One region of the Glutamicibacter sp. NPDC090743 genome, then DNA from elsewhere that is predicted to be linked to it. Evidence: riboswitches for the same ligand, from Rfam matches in the RefSeq annotation. Region 1 holds a riboswitch; each other region holds the start of a gene.

Region 1 (6,842 bases):
AACCCAACACCAACCCCGGAGCCAACTCCGGATCCGGAGCCAAGCGGCAACCTGCTGAAGAATGCTGGCTTCGAGAACGGGGCGGATTACTGGACCGCCAACCGCGCCGACACCTTCGAGTCCGGCTCGGCAGCCCGCTCCGGCAGCGGATTAGCTGGGCTGAATGGTTGGGGCAATTCCAACACCTACACCCTGGACCAGAAGGTCGCCATCCCGGCAGATGCCACCAATGCGCAGCTGGAGTTCTACCTGCATGTGCTGACCAATGAAACTACTGCCTATAGCCAGTACGACAAGCTGACCGTACAGGTTCTGGACGGCTACGGAACCTACAACGTGGGCACCTGGTCGAACTTGGATGCCGGCTCGTCCTACGAACTGCAGGCTGTTGACCTGAACAACTTCCGCGGTAAGACCGTTACTTTGCGTTTCAAGGGCGTGGAAGACAGCTCGCAGGCTACCTTGTTCCGCATTGATGATGCATCGGTAGCCGCCAGCTAGAGGATCGACCAGAAAAGTCCACTATTACCTGTGCAAGCGCGGCACCAATCGGTGCCGCGCTTGCTGCGGGAAAGATAGGGAGATCGCCTAGCTCAAGGTCCAGGAGCGCTTGGACAGGCCGTACCAGAAACCGTCAATTGCCGTCTTGGCATCAATTCCACCCGAGGCGTATGCCGCTCCCAGCGCAACGTACAGCGGAGCCCAATGCTCCGAGCGAGGGTGCGCTTCACGGGCCGCCGGGGCCTTGTGCAGGAAGTCGAGGATCGAGTCCACATCCCCGCGGACCATCGCCTCCTCAGCCCAGTGGTCGAACTCGCTGGAGGCCGATGGCGGCGCCGAATCCGGCCCGCCGGCTGGGTTGAACCAGCGCAAGTTGTGGGTGGTGAATCCGGAGCCAACGATCAAGGTTCCCCGCTCGCGCAAGGGTGCCAAGCTCTTGCCCAGATCAAAGAGTCCTGCAGGATCCAGTGTTGGCATGGACATCTGCACCACAGGTACATCCGCATCCGGGAACATTTCCTTCAGCGGCACGTAGGCGCCATGGTCCAGTCCACGCGTCTCGTCGCGCTCCACGTGATGGCCATAGGCCGAGGTCAGCCGTTCGACTTCATTGGCCAGCCCGGGCGCCATTGGCGCATCGTAGCGAACGTCGTAGTACTTCTGGTCGAAGCCCCAGAAGTCGTAGACCAATTCGTTCTTCTGCTGGGTAGCACTCAGCGTCACCGGCGCATTTTCCCAGTGCGCGGAGATCATCAGAATATCTTTCGGCTTCTCGAAAGTGCCGGACCAGCTAGCCAGCTCCTGGGTCCAGCGCTGGTCGTCGGCGAGTGGCGGTGCACCATGGCTAAGGAACAAGACGGGAGGGGTATCGGATAGCTGATTCATGATTAAAAACTACCAACCATTAGTTGAAGCGTCAAGCTTTATTTTCATGAATCCCGATATCCAATTCATGCAAGACCCTCAATGCTCTCCACGAGGCCCGTGGACAGTGCGGACAGATTCGCCGCACCACGTTGGGTCCAACGCCAGCGGCAACGGAGGCCATGGCTTTCTTGCTCTGCTTCTGAGCGGCGGCGGCAATCTATTGCTTCTCTAATCACGAATGCAATTGGCAAGTCGTTCCTAAGCTGCGCCGGAGAAGTGGAACTGTACGGCTTTGCAGGCATCAGGCGTTGCCTGGCCAGTCTTTTCCAAGCCATTAATTACGCTCAGCTGGGGATTCGCAGTACGTTCAACACTTCGGCTTCGAACGGCTGCGGTTTCCAATATCAGACTTATTGACCATTAATCTTTAGAATGGTTTGTATGCAAGAAGAAGAACTGATGCAGACGGTCGAAGAAGAATTCACCGCCATCTTATTGCGCGCCCGCCAGATGCTGATCCGTCGCGCCAAGATCATCCACCCGGACCTGCAGGATCCGGGGTACCGCTTGCTTGCAGTGGTCATCCGTGATGAAGCCCAGCAACAGGGAGCACTCGCAGAAAAACTGCGTCTGGACAAGGCGACTATTTCCCGCCTCGTGCAGCACCTCGAGTCTCTGGAACTTGTCACCCGCACCCAGGATCCTTCCGATGGCCGGGCCCAGCTGGTCTCGGCAACAGAAATCGCCAAGGAGAAGTGGCGCTCCAGCGGTAACACGCTGCGTGAGGAACTGCGCCGCCAGCTCAAGGAATGGGAAGCCGCCGAACTGAAGAATTTTGGAGATCTCCTGCACCGCCTCAACGACAGCTTTGAACAGATTCTCTAGTTCCCGATCTTCAGCTGAAGCCTTGGAGACCTTCTGGTTTCCAAGGCTTCAGCTTTTTAGGCTCACTCCATCAGCGCCAGGAAATCATCGGCGCTTAACGCCGCACTCTGCGCGGCTTGGGCAGTCTCTCCCAGGACATCATTGAACAGCTGCGTCTTCTTGGCCTGCAGCGCGAGCACCTTGGATTCGATGGTGTCCTTTGCCACCAAGCGGTACACATAGACCGGACGAGTTTGCCCAATGCGGTGGGCCCGGTCAATAGCCTGGGCTTCGGCCTGCGGGTTCCACCATGGGTCCAGCAAGATGCAGTAGTCGGCGGAAGTGAGGTTAATGCCGAAGCCGCCGGACTTCAGCGAGATGAAGAAGACCGGGAAATCTCCCTCGCCGAAACCGTCAATCAGTTCCTTGCGCCTAGGGCCAGTGGTGGACCCATCAAGGTATCCGTGCTCAATGCCCAGCTCTTCAGCGACGTCGCGTGCCTTGGCCAAGAAACTGGTGAATTGGCTAAAGACCAGAATCTTATGCCCTTCAGAAACCGCGTCCCCCATGAGTTCGCGCAGCATTTCAAGCTTCGCGCTCGGGGCATCGCCCTCCCCTACCAGGGACGGATCCAAGGCCAGCTGGCGCAGCAAGGTCAGCGATTGGAGAATCTGGAAGCGATTCGAATCAACGTCGTCAACCAGGCCCAGGACTTCTTGCCGCACGCGCTGGAAGCGGCGGTCATAGGCTTTGCGGTGCCCCGGCTCCAGTTCGACTTCCAGCACCTGTTCGGTCTTCGCCGGCAGCTCTGGAACGACCTGTTCCTTGGTACGGCGCAGCACGAACGGACGCAGACGGCTCTTCAGGCGCTCCAAGCGCTCCTGGTCTCCGTCGGCAATTGGTTTCTGGTAGTTGTCCTTGAAGGACTTCGCACCGCCCAACAGGCCCGGTGCAGCCAGTGAGACCAACGCCCACAGTTCCATCAGGTTGTTTTCCATGGGTGTGCCAGTGACCACGAATTTGCACGGCACTGGCAGCTGCCGGGCCTGCTTATAGCCTTTGGAGGCATGGTTCTTCAGCTGCTGGGCCTCGTCCATGATCATGACGTTGAAGCCGGCTGCTTCGAAATCCTCATAGGCCAGGCGGAAGATCGTGTAGCTGGTAACTACCAGCTGGGCATCACCGATCTGCGCAGCCATGCTTTGGCCGCTCTTTCTAGCTGTTGAAGTAATGCCGGTGACGCTCATCTGCGGCGCAAATCGCTGCGCCTCATTGATCCAGTTACCCACCACCGAGGTAGGAGCCAGCACCAGGAATTTCTGTGCAGGATCCTCGACGCGCGCTTGTTCAAGGCAAGCCAGCAGCTGGACGGTCTTGCCCAGACCCATATCGTCGGCAAGGACGCCACCGAGATCATGGGTACGCAAGAAGTTGAGCCAGGATAGGCCGTGGCCCTGATACGGGCGCAGTTCAGCGTTGAACGTTTCCGCTAGCTGGACCGGCTGCATTTCTTCACCGCTTTGCAGCGCCTTCATGGTCTGCAGCCACTGGTTGTGCTGGGCTTCGATAATGCCCAGATCCACCAGTTCTTGCCACCAGTCGATGCTCAACTTATGGATGCGGATCGTATCGCCCTGCACCGTGCCCAGCTCCCCGGCCTCTGATATCAGCTGGCGCAGCTGCGTGAAATCTGCACCATCAATCGGGATCACCGTAAGGTCATCGAGGACGAGATACTCATCTTGCTTGGTCAAGGCCTCCAGCAGCAGTGGGAACGGGACCTTGGTCTCGTCCAGGAGCACTTCCACAGACAAGTCGAACCAGTCCCCCGTGCTTTCGCCGGCTTCGACACTGACAGCGGCCGGCGCGTGGCTGATCCGGTACTTCGGCAGCCTGTTCTGCTCTTCAACGACCACATCAGGATGCTCTGCCAAGAGCGGCAATGCGTAGACCAAGAAATCGATGGATTCGGAGGTGCTGAATTCCTTCGGCGGGAAGATTCCTGAAGAGGTCAGTTGCCCCAAGGAAGCCTGCGCGCCGAGCTTGTCCTGCACCGAAGCAGCAATTTCCTTTTCCACGGCATACTGGCGGGGGCCCGCGGAGCCGTACTCCCAGGAATAGCTCACGGTCAGCGGAGTTCGGATGCTCTCCAGGGACAGCTTGAGGCTGGGGCGTGCTGGAACAGGGATGCTGTAGCTGTCATCCTCGCTCTTCAACGGTGCCATCAGGCGCAATCGATCCAGGTGCTGGCGCTCGAAAAGCTCAACGCCTTCCTGCGGGATGGATTGCGCACCGGATTCAATAAATGTGGCCAGTTCCTTCGTGACCGGTTCAGCGAACCGGGCCAAACCGATTTCCCTGGCCTTCGGCAAGGGGCTGGACGCGTAAGTCAACAAGGTCGGCGGCGTGCCTATGGGCAAGAGGTAGACGTGCTCTTCGCTCGGCCCGCGCAGCTTCCCTTCCATGCTCAGGCCATGTTCACCGCGACGCACATCCACGTGTGCCATGGCTGGTTGCTCGCTGAACTCCACCGGGGCCTTGGCCGTAGAACCACCGTTGACGATCTGCACTCCAGCTTCACGCAGGGCTTCGAACGCATCCAGCAGGTCCTGGCCTGGAAGATCCATCAAGGAGATCCACTCCTTGGGATCCCACGAATGGCGATAAGTATCTTGTTCAACGTGTTCACGCAACCGGTCCAGTTCAACGACCGCACGACGCTGCTTCTTGGAGAACCGCGCATCAAAAGCAACATTGCGCCAGCTGATCCCGGTTTGGATCCAGGGGCTCTTGGTTCCCTGGCGGGCCGGGCGTGCCTGCAAGGTCAGCGCGTCCTCGCCGCCATAACGGGGTTCGCTGACCACTTTCAGGATCAATCCCAGCGGTTCTTCGACAGCCAGCGGCTCATCGGAAATGACTGGAAGCAGACGGTCAAGGGTACGTTCCCACTGCGGCTTGCTATTGCGTTTCCATGCGTGGGGATCCACCCCGGAGTCGGAGACGAAGAAGCCCTGGTCTTCTTCGGTGGTGACCTCGATGAGCAAGGCGGCGACATCTTCACAGGACTGAACCCCCGGATGCTTCCCGCAGAAGCTGGTGAAGCTGATATTGCCCTCGGTGATTTCCAATTGGGCCATCACCGATTCGCGCAGCACCACACCGGAGATGCGGGTAGATCCCGGTTGCATTACCCGGTTGGCGATCTGCACTTTTCCGGAATCACACAGGAACTGGCCCAGGTTGTATTCGGATTCGGTCACCAAGGTCTGGGCCGCAGAAAGTGTCAGCTGGAATTCCATACTCGCCGTTCATTGTTCGTGCAGTGGGCGCCCGAGAGCTAGATTCCATCTTAGCGAGCCGGAAAGCAAGATGCCCGGTGACGAAAAGTTACTTCTGCCCTTTACCCGCGGGCCCTGTAACCGATAGAAATTAATCACTGAATCACGAGTTCCACTCTTTGAGCCCTGGCTGAGTGGACGGCAACCCTCCTGCGTCATTGTGCGGGGTGCCCCAGGTGAAGATTCGACGCATCTTGACAGCCAAGATGCGTAAGCGATGGCGCCCCTTGCGCCAGAAAGGGGATCAATTCCCCATGACTAATGCAGCATCTGCCCCAACCGTATCCGAAGACCGCGCACAGCGCCTGCAGGAAGCAGGCAAGGGCTGGGGCGAACGAATTTCGGCTGCCCCGCAAAGTGCCCAATTGACTTTCACTGTGGAGGGCGAAGGCTTCGATTCAGTAGCCAGCAACATTGTCTCGGGCAAGCACACCTTCCAGGTCGACGAGCCAGCTGCCCTGGGTGGCAGCGACCTGGCCGCAAGCCCCGTGGAATACGCGCTCGGAGCGCTCATCTCCTGCCAGGTTGTGGTCTACCGCTTGTACGCGCAGAACCTCGGCATCCAGGTGGACGACGTGAAGATCCAGGCCAATGGCCACCTCGATGTCCGCGGACTCTTTGGCATCGACCAGACCATCCGCCCCGGCTTCTCGTCGGTGGATCTGGACATCCGGATTGCCGGACCGGAATCAGCTGAACGCTATGAAGAACTGCGCCGCGCAGTGGATGCCCACTGCCCGGTGCTGGACCTCTTCGCCAATCCGGTGCCCGTGACAACCGCGGTAAGCATCGCAGAGTCCAACTAGAGTTCGCTGAAGCAAAGAGCACCGCGGCGGCCCCTGACTTCAGGGGCCGCCGCGGTGCACTTCTAGCTGAAGCCAACTACTGCCCCAGGAAGTTCAGCAGGACTTTACCGGAGCGAGCCGAATCCTTCGCCGTTTCAAAAGCTTCAAGCGAATCGGCGACCGCGAACTCGTGGGTAACCGCCTCGGAAACCTGCAGCGACCCGTCGGCCAGGGCAGCAAGCACCTGGTCGATTTCGTCGTTGAAGCGGAAGGAACCAACCAGTTCCAGCTCGCGGGTAATAGCCAGCGAAATGAGCGCCGGCTGTTCTCCAGAGGGCAGCAACCCGACCATGACCACTCGACCGCCGCGCACGGCACCGCGCACGGCGGAGGCCAACCCGCGGAAGTTGCCGCTGGCCTCGATCACCACGTCCGCGCCCACCTGGGCAAGAGCTTCCTGGTCACCGGCGCGCAAAGTTGAAGTGGC
Region 2 (6,842 bases), on a different contig from region 1:
GATCTGCTGCGCCAGCTGGGCGTAGCTCAGGGTATGCCCGTAATCGATATGACCCAGTTCCAGCTGCACCTGGCGGCGGAACTCGGTGGAGAGCTGCAAGTCCACCGGAAGATCGAAGCCATGCCGCTGGCCCGCGAAATACTCCTCCAGTTGCCGGGCGGCATCATCCAGGCTCGAATTGTCGCGCAGGATCCGCGGGCTGAGCCTTTCCGAGAGCACCTCCAGAATCCGGTCATGGCCTTCGGATTCAAAAGCGACCCGGACCAGCCCGGCATCGGTGCTGGCCAGCAGCAAGGCCCCCACGGGGCTATCGACCACGCGATAGGCAACATCAACAAGTTCCCGTGCACGGGCCCGCTCAACGAGCCGGCCCTGCAGCGAGTCGAGGATTTGCGCTTCAGCGGCCGTAGCCTGCTGCCGATAATTTATTCCGTTCATGGCTGCTCCCTCCATAGTTCTTGGTCATCCATCCGGGCCCGCAGATTCTTGATCCCATCGGCGCCCGAACGCCGGGCGGCAGCTTCGGTGCCGGAAAGGATTCCGGCAATTTGCGCGTAGCTCATTCCGCCCAGATAGCGGTAGGCCACCACCTGCCGCTGCTTGCCAGGAAGCTGGTTCACCTCATGCCACAGCTGCAGGTTCTCCAACTGCAGATCCGGCCGTTGGGCCGATGGGGCCAGGCTGTCCACGTCTTGGCCGATGAGGATTTCCGGCTTGTTCCTGCGCAACTCGTCAATGGCTTTGTTCCGGGCAATACGCACTAGCCATGCCAGGACATTGGCGTCTTCAGGCAATTGCGGGTACGCCTTGAGCGCGGCAAGGAACGTTTCGGACCAGGCGTCTTGCGCGCGATGCTCATCAAGCAGGGCACGGCAAACGCGCAGGACGTTCAGTCCATAGTCCTGGACTATCCGCTCGAACGGTGCTTGCATGGATCTCCTGGCATTTGCGCCTTCATGGCTTCTCACCATGTAAACGTACGAGGAGACCATTTTGTGAGGCGTGAATGAAAAAAATTTCCTTCACGCAGAGACCCCATGGATTCCTAGAAAGCCATCAGATCCAATTCGCTGGCGATCTGCTCAAGGCGGATCAAGTCCAAGTGGAGCATTTCGCCATTTTCCACGCCTTGGGGATCCGTGGTTCCGGCCAATGCGTCACGGATGGTGCGCATGGTGGCCCCATGGCTGACAATCATGACCTTGCGCCCGGCATGCCTGCTGGCCAACTCCAGCAGCGCTGGCACCGCACGGCTCAAGATCTGGGCACGCGGCTCACGCAGGTCCTTGGCAGCAGCCGATTCCGCTTCGCTGACCTCGGCCATGATCCGGCCTTCCAGCGGGCCGAAGCCGCGTTCAATGAGTTCCGGAACAGCGTTCCCCGTCTCGGCCTCGATCTGCTGGGCAATCAGCGCGGCAGTTTCCCGGGCACGTTCCAAGGGCGAAGCAAGTACCAGCGACCAGTTCTGGCCGATGAGCTGGCGCCCGACCTCGCGAGCTTGTTCGCGCCCGGTATCGTTCAACGGGATATCGGTACGCCCCTGCAGGCGCCCTGCAAGGTTCCAATCGGTCTGCCCGTGTCGCACCAGTGCCAGCGAAGTATCCATGACTCCAGCCTAACCGGGGTAATAGGTATCGAAGAATCTCCGATAACAGCTCCAATACGCAACGTTACGACTCATAGTTGGGTCACGAACGGTCATGTTGCGAAGATTATTACACCATCCCGAGCGGCTGAGAGATCTGGTTCGATGACGCCGCAGCAACCTGCCACATCCGGTGGTTACGGTGCTACCGCCAGAAACGATGCAGCCGCCTACCCGTTGGACCACAGCAGGAAGCGACATTGATTCCGGGATTCCTGCCTCGATCGCGGCCCGCCCTGCGGTGCCCGCGAAACCCCAATCGACAAGGAGTCGTAAGCCACCATGGCAGATCACAAGTTTGGATTCCGCACCCGCGCATTGCATGCCGGAGGCACCCCCGATGCCGAGCATGGCTCACGCGCAGTGCCGATTTACCAGACCACTTCGTTCGTCTTCAAGGACGCTGACGATGCGGCCAACCTCTTTGCCTTGCAGAAGTACGGCAACATCTACTCGCGTATCGGCAACCCGACCGTAGCGGCTTTCGAAGAGCGCATGGCTTCGCTGGAAGGCGGCATCGGAGCGGTAGCCACCGGCTCGGGCATGGCCGCGGAATTCGTCACCTTCGCGGCCTTGGCCCAGGCAGGCGACCACATTGTGGCTTCCTCGAAGCTCTATGGCGGCACCATCACCCAGCTCGATGTCTCGCTGCGCCGCTTCGGCATCAACACCACTTTCATCGACTCCAATGATCCCGCCGACTTCGAAGCGGCGATCCAGGAAAACACCAAGGCCGTCTACACCGAGGTGGTGGCCAACCCGTCCGGCGACATCGCTGACCTGAAGGGCCTGGCCGAGGTGGCGCACCGCCACAATCTCCCGCTGGTAGTCGATTCGACGCTCACTCCCCCGTACATCCTGCGCCCTATCGAGCACGGCGCGGATATCGTGATCCACTCGGCCACCAAGTTCATCGGCGGGCACGGCACCACCCTGGGCGGCGTGGTCATCGAGTCGGGCAAGTTCAACTGGGGCAATGGCAAGTTCCCCACCATGACCGAACCGGTTGCCAGCTACGGCAACGTCTCCTGGTGGGACAACTTCGGCGAGTACGGCTTCCTGACCAAGCTGCGCAGCGAGCAGCTGCGCGACTTCGGACCGGCTCTGCCGGCCCAGTCCGCATTCCAGCTGCTGCAGGGCCTGGAGACCTTGCCGCAGCGCATGGACAACCACCTGTCCAACGCGAAGCAGGTCGCTGCCTGGTTGCAGGCCGATGAGCGCGTGACCTACGTGAACTATGCCGGCCTGGAATCCCACCCGCAGCACGCGCAGGCCAAGGAGCTACTGCCCATGGGCGTCGGCTCGGTCTTCAGCTTCGGGGTGAAGGGCGGGCGCGAAGCCGGCTCGAAGTTCATCGAAGCCCTGCAGTTGGCCAGCCACCTGGCCAACATCGGCGATGCCCGCACCCTGGTGCTGCACCCGGCCTCCACCACCCACCAGCAGCTGAGCGCCGAGCAGCTGGTCTCCGCTGGCGTGCCAGAAGATTTGATCCGCCTGTCGGTAGGACTGGAAGATGTCGAGGACATCCTCTGGGATCTGGACCAGGCGCTGGCCGCTTCGCAGGAAGCGATTGCCGGTTCCGCCGCAGGGTTCGAGGCACCGGCCTACGACGGTTCCGCCTGCGCATTGCCAACCGCTTCGAAGGGAGCAATCTAATGACTGCCGTTGATACCGCTTGGGAAGGCCCGGGAGCCGCACAGCGCCTGGAGATCCTGCGTGACACCAAGTCCATCGCCATTGTCGGCGCCTCGAACAAGCCATCGCGCGCCAGCTATTTTGTGGCTACCTACCTGCTCTCCTCCTCCAAGTACAAGGTGTATTTCATCAACCCGGTACTCGATGAGATCCTGGGCCAGCCGGTGTACAAGTCGCTGGCCGATCTGCCGGAGACCCCGGATCTGGTGGAGGTTTTCCGCAAGCACGATGACCTGCCTACCGTGTTGGACGAGGCCCTGGCCGTAGGCGCGAAGACCCTGTGGCTGCAGCTGGGATCCTGGCACGAGGAAGTGGCCCGGCGCGCCGAGGCCGCGGGCATGAATGTGGTCATGGACCGCTGCGTGAAGATCGAGCACGCCCGCTTCCACGGCGGCCTGCGCCTGGCTGGATTCAATACCGGCGTCATTTCCTCCAAGCGCCAGGTACTTGCCTAGGGAGTCCAAGATTCCAGGAAATGGGTGCATGCAACATTGCGTTGCATGCACCCATTTTTCTGCGGCAATTCCCCGGAAATGGCCGGTTTGGTCAACGACGCTGAACTTTTGCACGGAGCATTCCGAAGGAAGAACAAGACCTCTGCCGAACCATGGTCGATGCAATTGGCCCACGGCATGCCGTGGGTGTGGCCCCGAAGTGCTCGACGCATTCAATCACAGATCGAAAAATCTGCAAACCACAGCACTGCAAGACAAGGCCAAACGACCCAAACCCTAAAACAGGCAGGGAGAATCGAGTTCGATTCGCTACGAGCACGAACGAAACAAGAAAAATCCCGCCCGCACTGCTATATGAAAACTCAATTCCCTTGGCCCGAGAACATTCCAGCATCTCGCAATAGCATGGTGCCGCACCCTCGATGCTGCACGGAGTTGAAATTTCTCTGGGCGAGGATTCCATCTGCGGCACCCAGCTAAGAGGCATCGGAGACAGTACTCTGGGTTGACGCACTATTCAGAATTCTCCGGAAGCAGAAGCCTCCTTGGAGGTGCGCCAGTTGACTGGAGATACGAAGGAGCAGACAGTGGATGCAAATCGAAGAACCCTATGGTCCGTGGCCCTCGGGATGAGCTTGACTGCCTTGGTATGCAGCGGGATTGCCCTGTATTCTACGGGGGTCATCATGGATGAGAACAACCTGGACTCATGGCCTGCCCCGGCTCTTTGGGTGGTGGCGATTGTTGGTGTCGTGGGGCTGCTGATTAGCTTGCCCGGCTGGTTTGCTACCAAGGAAACCAAAAAGGCTTCCTAGCTGTTGCTTCCCTTGTCCATAATCGGAGCGTTCTGCCGGACGGCCTAGTTCTTTTGACCAGTTACGTCGCCTTCCACGTAGGTGGTGTATCCGCACAGCTTCCCGGTTTCATCGGTCGTCTTCGTCGCGGCGAAGATGATGTAAGGCCAGGATCTCAGGTCCCATCCGTCGCGTCCCCACCCTGGAACTTCGTACCACCCGGTACCGGCCAGCGATTCCATCCAGTCATACACTTCGCCGTACATATCGCGCTCGACAGTTGCCGGGACGGTAACGGTTTCGCGGCTGTCTTTGGTCGTGGTCTGCATAGGTTTTTTGCATCCTTTCGCTTCACGGAAAGAGGGGCAGATTGCCAGCCTCCCGTCGAAGCCCTCCCCCGGTTGTTTTTCTGCCTGCTGGCGAAAAGAAATGTAGCGGGGCCAGCCGGAAACCCATCAACCCGTCAGGCGTGCGCAATCCACGAAAATCTTGGGCCGAAAGAAGCGACGAAGGAGCGCGGACCAAGAATTTCTGGTGGAGCACGCCCGAAGCGCAGCGAGTGGCTTGTGGGTTTGGAGGTGGCCCGTACACTCCGAAGGACAGCAGCAAAAACAGGAAAAGACCTGACGAAGTCCGGGCCACCAACCGGACACGCCAGCGGACGCCCGACACACCTTGGAGACGAGCTTGCGAGGACCCAGGGTGTTCAACGGGACGAGAACCTCATGGCATACCTAGCCTGTGTCTAACGTCCACGACCATCCTGAACGGGGAATGCTCGCATGTTCAGAACCCACAGCGGGATTTGTAGCCAAAGTTTATCAACGCTAACTGAAAATTGACCCCCTACCGCCAATCGAAAATTGACCCCTCCACACCCAATTTGTTCTATACCTGCTCAGCGTTGCGCAGCAGATCCTGACGGTTCTTCACCCGATATGAATCCCCAGCCAAAGACAACACCTCCGCATGATGAACCAAACGATCAATCATCGCCGAAGCAACAACATCATCACCGAAAACCTCACCCCACCGGCCAAAAGGCATATTCGAGGTCGCCAGCACCGACCCCTGCTCATATCGATGAGCAATCAGCTGAAAGGACGTAGACCCTGAATGAGATTCAGGGTCTACGTCCTTATCGCGGGGCTTGATAATACGGTAGTGACTCAGTAGTTTTCGCCAAATACTATTCGCGATCCTTTGCCAACGTCCATGAGCGTAAGGTCCACGGACTTATCAGGCTGATCAGCATACACATGGTAGAAGTGTGCTGGACCGCCGCGCTCGAACTCGACCATCGTGAAGTTGGATGAGGTGACTTCTACCGAATCCATGTCGGTCTTCAGCGCAGCTAGCTGTGTGTTCATGACTGTTTCGTCTAATTTGTCCATGATCACTGAACACGCTTTGTCATGGTCGGTTGTTTCTGCAGCCTCAAGTAGTACTCGAACTGCTTCCTGTGGATCGCTGACGGGTTTTCCTCCGTCACAAGCCTGCTTCCTATCGGCTGAACACCCTGCTGCCGAAAGAGCCAGCGGAAACAGCAGTAGTGGGGCAATAATCTTTGAGATGCGTTTTTTGTACACAAATGACCTTTGCAAATCGAATGAGCTGTACGACTAGATCCTATGCGCGTACCAAGTTACATTCAGTGGTTTCAGCTGAGTGAAGGGCTTATTCAAAGTAGCGTTGCTGTGGTACGAGAGGTATGGGACACCATTGATTTTCTTAGTGGTCACCATGGTGTGCGTCATATTCTTAATCTTGGCACCGTTCGTTTTGTACTGAAGGATATCTCCAGGAACGAGGCTGTAGACACTGGCAAGACGTGAAGCCCGCTTTGATTCATTCCGGGCAAAACGATAGAAATTTTCAGCACCGCTCCAAGTCCAGCTGGTCATGACACCATAGCCAAACCATTTCGAGTTGCTCTTGTAGTAGCCTTCAATTTTCTTCCATCCACCTGCATAAAGCGCTTGGGAAGCGATATTAGTACAGTCGTAGCCGTGCCTCTTATAGGCAGGATTGTACGACTTAGCCCACTTGATTGCGTAGTTTGCAACTTTCGTCTTGTTGGACGAACTAAGCTTTGAAGCCGCCATTTCGGCGACGTTCAGGGGGAGAGGATTGATTAATGCCCCACTGTCCTCCTCGCTGCCAGGGACAGTGGGGTCAACTTCGATTTCCTCTTCTTCGGTAGTTAGAGCTAGTGCCGCAGACTGCGAGACAAGATACTCATCATCCTTCACT
Region 3 (6,842 bases), on a different contig from region 1:
TTGGCGTCATGAGAGGATCAGCGTCCAGGTAACCACAGCGACCTCATCAGAATCGTTTTCCCAGCTATGCGGTTCACGCCCGGGGAAGGTGATCGTATCGCCTGCTTCGAGTTCTACGCGCTGATCAGGCAATACCAGGATGAATTTTCCAGCGATCACGTGCAGCACTTCCAGCTCGCAATCCACCGAATACAGTTCCGCTTCACCGGTGCCCTTGGGCGCAATCTCGGCGCGAATCATCTGCACCCGCTTCTCGCTGCGCGGCGTGACCAGCTGCTCCGTGATGCCGTCACCGCCCAGGGAAACACGGGGCGCCTGCTCCAGTCGGACCAGTTTCGTTTCAGGAACCTCGAAGAGGGTACCGACCTCCATGCCCAGCACTTCGCACAACCGCAAAAGAGTGGAAACCGAAGGGCTGGTCAGGTCGCGCTCCACACGCGAGAGGAAACCCTTGGTCAGTCCGGATAGCTCGGCGACCTGGTCAATGGTCATACGCTGGGTCTGGCGCACCCCGCGCAGCCTCGCACCGATATTGATCGCAGCACCGGTTGGTTCAACTGGCAAGGTTTTCATCGTTTGGCTCCTCGACGTTTTCTGCAGCAACAACCGCAACCACTTTGGCTTCAAGGCCTGCGGGGCAAGTTTACCAATGGTAAACACACCGCGCCCTCTACCGCGAGGCTGCAGCGCTCACTAGACTCTGTCCATGGACAGCACCAAGGACAAGCTCTGCGGGTACCTGAACGACGCGCGCGAGAATGCGATCTACAAGGCAGAAGGCCTCGCCGAACACCTGGCACGCACTCCGCTCACCCCCACAGGCACCCATATCCTGGGAGTACTGCACCATTTGGCGATCAATGAATACGAATATTTCGGCACCTGCCTCAAGCGCAGGGCCGATGACCGCTACGTTCGCGAATTCATTGCGCCGCATGATCCCGACGCGGATTTCCTCCCGCCAGCAGATATGGATGCGCAACAGCTGATCGGCCTGTATCGGAAAGCCATCGCCTTCGCCGATGAAGCCATCAGCGACCTGCCCCTGGACTGTCCCGTAGAGGTACCGTGGTGGGGGCCAGCTGGCAAAACCACCTTGGATCACCTGCTCATCCATGCGCTCGCCGAGACCTCCCGGCATGCAGGGCATCTGGATATTATCCGCGAGCAGCTCGATGGCCGTGCTGGCTGGACCGCGCAACTGGATCTGCTGCCCGGCTACACCGCGGGGCAATGGGCCGAACAACGCGAGAAGCTGCAGCAACTGGCCAATGCCTTTGCCCCGGGCAGCTGAGCCGCAGTCATATTACGCATTCGGACTTCACCGCGCCCTGCCACCGGCGGTACCATCGGAAATGTTGCTTCACGAGACGCGGCGCCAAGCTCCGACTGGCCGCGCACCAACCCCAAGTTCATGGGTGGTTCGGATGAGGAAGCGGTCCGCGCATCAACAGGTGCACGGGCAAGAGCGCGCAAGAGAGTTGACGTCCCATGGCATATCCGATTCTGCCCGTCATCGACCGCCAGACCGGCCAAGTGCAGTTCAAGGCCGAAGGCCGCTGGCGCACCTGCTACGTTGCAGATCCGCTCAGGCTTGAACAGCTCATTGCTCGTTGTGCCCGCCGGCCGACCTTCGACCCGGCCACATCTGAATTGCTGCTGGTGGTGCCAGTCGCCGGAGATCCTGCGGGCAAGCGATTTGCTTTTAGTCTTGCCAAATTCCCAAGTGCAGGAGCCCTGACTAAACTGGGTAGTTGATCCGATCCACGGGTTTCATTGGGAAACTCCATGTTCCAGGAGAGTCATCTTCGCGATGTCACAGCACTCAGCAACCGAACCTACCAAAGCGCAGATCCAGCGATGGCGCAAGTATCTCGCTGATGAAGTCGCAGAAGGCTCCATCTACCGGGCCCTCGCGGAAAAGAAAACCGGGCAGGAACGGCAAATCCTGCTGGGCCTGGCAGAGGCGGAAGCACGCCACGAATCCCACTGGCGCGTCCTGCTCGGCGAACATGTCAAGGAAGTCCGCCCGTCGCTGCGCCGCACCATGCTGCGTTTCCTGGCATTGCATTTCGGTTCGGTCTTCGTCCTGGCCATGGCCCAGCGCTCCGAGAGCAGTTCGCCCTACCGCGATGACAAGGACGCCACCGCGCAGATGGCGGCCGACGAACAGGTCCACGAAGAAGTCGTTCGCGCGCTTGCTACAGCAGGCCGTGCGCGCCTTTCGGGCAACTTCCGTGCTGCGGTCTTCGGCGCCAACGACGGGCTGGTTTCCAATCTCGCGTTGATCATGGGCATCGGTGCGACCGGTGTTTCAGCGACCTTCGTGCTGTTCTCCGGCATTGCCGGCTTGCTGGCCGGTGCACTGTCCATGGCAGCTGGCGAATACGTTTCGGTGCGTTCCCAGCGCGAGCTGCTGACAGCTTCACGCCCAACCCAGGTCACGCTGACAGCGGCCCCGAACCTTGATCTGGACGCCAACGAGCTGCTGCTAATCTATAAGGCCCGCGGCATGAGCGATGAAGATGCCGAGCACCGGGCCGCCGAACGCATGGGCCTGTTCACCTGCGATTGCAACCCCGACTTCTCGCTGAACCCAGAGGGTCGCGGCGAAGAACTCGAGAAGGAGCACCAGGAGCTGGGTTCGGCCACCGGTGCGGCGGCCACCTCGTTCTTCCTCTTTGCTTCCGGTGCTGTGGTGCCGATCCTGCCGTATATCCTTGGCCTGTCCGGCATGACCGCGATCATCGTCTCGGTAGTCCTGGTGGGATTGGCCCTGATGATCACCGGCGGGATCGTAGGCCTGCTCTCCGGTGCCTCGCCACTCAAGCGCGGCCTGCGCCAGCTAGCCATCGGCTGGGGCGCAGCGGCCATCACCTACTGCTTGGGCCTGATCTTCGACGTCAGCATCAGCTAGTAGCCCGCTACGTTGCGACTGCCGGTACGGCACTGTCTGTACCGGCATTTTCCATGCCGTGCTCTAGCTGTTCTCCGGCCTCCGGGTACGCCGGCGCAGGGTTTGCATGCTCTGGATGAACTCCATCGCTTCTTCGGCGGTTTCCACCAGAGCAATCTTCTGTTCCATGACACGGTCCTTGGCCAGGGCCTGAAGCAGCGGCCAAGCAGGCAGATCCCTCGTCCAATAGTCCTTGCCGATCAGCACCATCGGCACCACGCGAGCACCGGTAGCGTAGTAGTTTTCGCAGGCATCCTGGAAGATTTCCTGCACCGTGCCAGCGGCCCCGGGCAGAACTACCAGCCCGCCGTTGGACTGCTCCAGCAGAATCGCTTCACGAATGGAATTGGTGAAGAACTTGGCAATCTGGGTGGCAAACAGATTCGGCGGCTCATGGCCGTAGAACCAGGTTGGCACGCCCAGGGACTGCCGCTGGCTCGGGAAACGCTCCTTGACCATCAACGCAGTTCTCGCCCAGCCGGTGCGCTGATGGATCGCATCTGGCACTTCGGCCAGCATCTGCAATGCCGTAGCGACATCTTCTGGTCCGTAATCGGCCAGCCACGCACCGGCATTGGCAGCTTCCATTGCGCCGGGGCCTCCACCGGTGGCGACCGCGTAGCCGGCCCGGGTAATCATGCGCCCAAGCTCCAAAGCTTGCGCATACTGCGCAGTGCCCCGGCTCATCGCATGCCCGCCCATCACCCCGATAATCGGGGTTTCCTTGAACGTGCCCTCGTACACTGCCGAGACCAGCGCCTGGCCAATGTGGTGATCATGCAGGGTTCTTGCCAGCGCATTGCTATCGCTATCGGAATTCACCGCTGCATGCTGCTGGGAGTACGCGTAGATCTTCGCATCAGGCACATGCTCGTAGGTCTGCGTCCGGATCCCCGAGTACAACTCATGCGGCGAATACAAGCCGCGAGCCACCGTCTCGAAGGGAAGCTCCTCCCCCGAGCTCATGCACAGCCCGCCAGTGGCTTGCACGATCTGCGCTCCTTGCGCGGAATACTGGCAATCGATGAATAGCGCTTCGGAAAGATCCAAGGATTCCAGCACGGTATCCCGTTCGCGCAGATCAACACGGTGCACTCGCCAGCCTTTTCCGCGTGCGCGGTGGGAAGCCAGCGCTTCGGCTGCGAGACGGTCGAATTCAACGAGCGTCGTTATGTTCACTGCGCGTGCTGGAAGGTAGGGCCACACTTGGGACATGCGTCAACGCTACGTCATAGATAGTGATTATTCACAGAAAGGCCCTTCAACTTTCGCGAAGGCCCGGAACGTGAAACGATGAGAGGATGATTGAATCTGTTCCACCAACCATTGATGCCCGCCACTTATTGGCTTTTCTGGGCAACGTTCCTTTCTTCTATGGAAAGAACCTGGCTGCAGAAGCAAATTCCGTGGTTGACGTGGAATTCGACGAAAGCACCCACCAGATCGAAGGCACCGTCACCGATTCTGGCGAAGAATATTCTCCGATGATCCAGGTCCTCATGGACGGTGGAGAGTGGAAGATCGAATCGTGCGAGTGCACCTGCGACGCACCGGGCATCTGCTCGCACATCGCGGCACTGGCTATTGTCTCCAACAAGATCGCTTCCCAGCCACGCCCCGTGCCTGCCCGGGAAGAGAAGCCGAACACAGTTTGGTCGCAGCAAATCGATTCATGGTTTGAAGAGTCCGAGCCGGGCCCGGCCGATGGCCTGCTTGGTTCGCAGCACGATCCGGTAGTGCCGATGGCGCTTCAGTTCCTGCTCTTCGATTCGAAGGACGCCACCCAGCAGCAACAATGGATGCCGACCGGAACCATCCCGCACCCGACCCGCAATAAGCGCTTCCGCTTGGGAGTGCGCCCAATGGTTCGCAACACCGAAGGCCGTTGGGTTCGTGGCCAGCTTCGCTGGACCACCCTGGGCTTCAAGACCTACGGCTGGAACCTGTTGCGGGCGCAGCACCACTGGTTTACCCGCTTTGCCTCCATGGCGCGCAGCGATAGCCAGCTGCAGTTCAAGGTGGATGAAGACTGGCTGTTCCTGGACGAGTACGCTTCCGAGCTGCTCTGGCCACTGCTTGACCAAGCTGATGAGCTGGGAATTCCACTGATCACGACCCGATCCGAGCAGCGCGTGCGCATCGTTGCTCCAGCCAGCTTCAGCATGCAGGCCTCCCTGGATGAGCAACGGTTGCAATTGGACGGTGTCCTGCACATTGCAAACCAGGATCTCATTCTCGATCCGGAGGCACCAAGCGGTGTCATCGCCGAGCATGGTTTCTATGCCCAGTTGGCTCAGCCTGATGAGATTTGGCTCGCGCCAAGTGTTGAGCCGATTCCTGACGCGCACCGCCGCTGGTATGTTGACCGCCGTCCGGTCACCGTGCCTAGGCCGGAGATCAACGATTTCTTTGAATCCTCCTACCCGCGTTTGGCCCGCCGTTTCGAGCTGCGTAGCGTTAGCGACGAGCTGGAATTGCCTGCTTTGAAACCGCCCTATGTGCAGGCGACCGTGGTCTACAAGCGCGAATTCAACGAGAATAACGAACCGAACGACACCGCCGCGCTGGACTTCCAGATCCTCTACCCGGGGATCCCTGGCGACCAGGAAGTGTATGACCTTGAGGCCGAGGAACTGCTTCAGGCCGCAGTGCATGAAGTTTTCCTGGTCCATGAAGAAAGCGGCAATCCCAACTTGTCGCCGAAGTTCTACGCCCGCGATGACACCATCGATTTCGTCACCGAGATCCTCCCCGCGCTGGAACGCATTCCTGAAGTCAAGCTGGTTGAGAAGGGTACCCGGCCGAAATTCCGTCAGCTGCGTGAACTTCCTCAGCTGAAGATCAATGCCGTGAATCATGAACGGACCGACTGGCTGGACCTTGGCTTGCTGATCACCGTGGGCAACCACGAGGTTCCTTTCTCGCAGATCGTCGAGGCCATGAGCAATGGCCAGATGAAGCTGCGCCTGCCGGATAACACTTGGTTCTCGTTGAACCACCCCATGTTCGCCAAGCTCAAGGCGCTCGTTGACGAGGCGCAGGCAATGAATGACAAGCCGAAGGAGGGAGACCTGAAGCTTACGGTCTTCCAAATCTCATTGTTCGAAGAACTTGATGAGATGGCTGAAGGCATTGACGGCGCGGACTTGTTTATCGCACGCATGCGTTCACTGCTCAAGGTCGCTGAAGCCCACCACGCGCAGGTGCCGAACACGCTGAACGCCCAATTGCGCCCTTACCAGGTTGAAGGGTTCCACTGGCTCTCTCGCCTGTATGAAGGCGGATTCGGCGGAATCCTCGCCGATGACATGGGCTTGGGCAAGACCTTGCAAACGATTGCCCTGATTCTCCATGCCCACAAGCTCTGGGCCGATCCGCAGGCATGTGCTCAGCTGCCCGCAACCCAGCGCACCCGTCTGCCGTTCTTGGTCGTCGCCCCGAGCTCGGTGGTTTCCAACTGGGAAATGGAAATCAACAAGTTCGCCCCATCCCTGCGGGTAGTCAGCGTCGAGGGCACCTTGCCTTCGCCACGGCAGCTGAGGGAACTGGCCGAGAATTACGATGTCATTCTCACGACCTATACCCTGTTGCGTCTGAACGACGAGATTTACGAGGCGCAGCGCTTTGCCGGCTTGATCCTCGATGAGGCGCAGTTCGTGAAGAACAAATCCACCAAGGCCCATCGCACCGCGGTGAACCTGCAGACCAATTTCAAATTGGCCGTCACTGGTACCCCGATGGAAAACAACCTTTCCGAGCTCGGTGCTTTGCTGTCGCTGGTTGCTCCGGCATTGTTCCTGAACACAACACGCTTTAATCGCCAATTCGCCCGCCCTATCGAAGTGCTGGGCGACAAGGACACCCTTGCATTGCTGCAGCGTCGCAT

The links. A riboswitch is a leader RNA that binds a small molecule or an ion and turns the genes downstream of it on or off. The one in region 1 is predicted to bind S-adenosylmethionine.
Region 2: linked by a shared signal. The riboswitch ahead of ACIQTS_RS14200 (O-acetylhomoserine aminocarboxypropyltransferase/cysteine synthase family protein) and the one ahead of ACIQTS_RS12595 (OsmC family protein) in region 1 are both predicted to bind S-adenosylmethionine.
Region 3: linked by a shared signal. The riboswitch ahead of ACIQTS_RS16345 (hypothetical protein) and the one ahead of ACIQTS_RS12595 (OsmC family protein) in region 1 are both predicted to bind S-adenosylmethionine.

What each region holds. Positions count from the first base shown of each region.
Region 1 covers NZ_JBIVXE010000005.1:356,526-363,367, forward strand. The annotation lists gene ACIQTS_RS12575 (S8 family peptidase) at 1-501, shown strand, start outside; gene ACIQTS_RS12580 (class III extradiol ring-cleavage dioxygenase) at 589-1,386, opposite strand; gene ACIQTS_RS12585 (MarR family transcriptional regulator) at 1,810-2,253, shown strand; gene ACIQTS_RS12590 (DEAD/DEAH box helicase) at 2,316-5,531, opposite strand; SAM riboswitch class IV at 5,672-5,793, shown strand; gene ACIQTS_RS12595 (OsmC family protein) at 5,825-6,376, shown strand; gene ACIQTS_RS12600 (L-idonate 5-dehydrogenase) at 6,453-6,842, opposite strand, start outside.
Region 2 covers NZ_JBIVXE010000006.1:252,401-259,242, forward strand. The annotation lists gene ACIQTS_RS14185 (methylated-DNA--[protein]-cysteine S-methyltransferase) at 1-438, opposite strand, end outside; gene ACIQTS_RS14190 (RNA polymerase sigma factor) at 435-932, opposite strand; gene ACIQTS_RS14195 (histidine phosphatase family protein) at 1,046-1,606, opposite strand; SAM riboswitch class I at 1,718-1,812, shown strand; gene ACIQTS_RS14200 (O-acetylhomoserine aminocarboxypropyltransferase/cysteine synthase family protein) at 1,928-3,301, shown strand; gene ACIQTS_RS14205 (CoA-binding protein) at 3,301-3,795, shown strand; gene ACIQTS_RS14210 (hypothetical protein) at 4,383-4,610, shown strand; gene ACIQTS_RS14215 (hypothetical protein) at 4,655-4,918, opposite strand; gene ACIQTS_RS14220 (ATP-binding protein) at 5,478-5,789, opposite strand; gene ACIQTS_RS14225 (hypothetical protein) at 5,759-6,178, opposite strand; gene ACIQTS_RS14230 (amidase domain-containing protein) at 6,212-6,694, opposite strand.
Region 3 covers NZ_JBIVXE010000008.1:40,459-47,300, reverse strand. The annotation lists gene ACIQTS_RS16355 (helix-turn-helix domain-containing protein) at 7-573, opposite strand; gene ACIQTS_RS16350 (DinB family protein) at 707-1,294, shown strand; SAM riboswitch class IV at 1,362-1,475, shown strand; gene ACIQTS_RS16345 (hypothetical protein) at 1,492-1,758, shown strand; gene ACIQTS_RS16340 (VIT1/CCC1 transporter family protein) at 1,814-2,917, shown strand; gene ACIQTS_RS16335 (LOG family protein) at 2,981-4,171, opposite strand; gene ACIQTS_RS16330 (DEAD/DEAH box helicase) at 4,258-6,842, shown strand, end outside.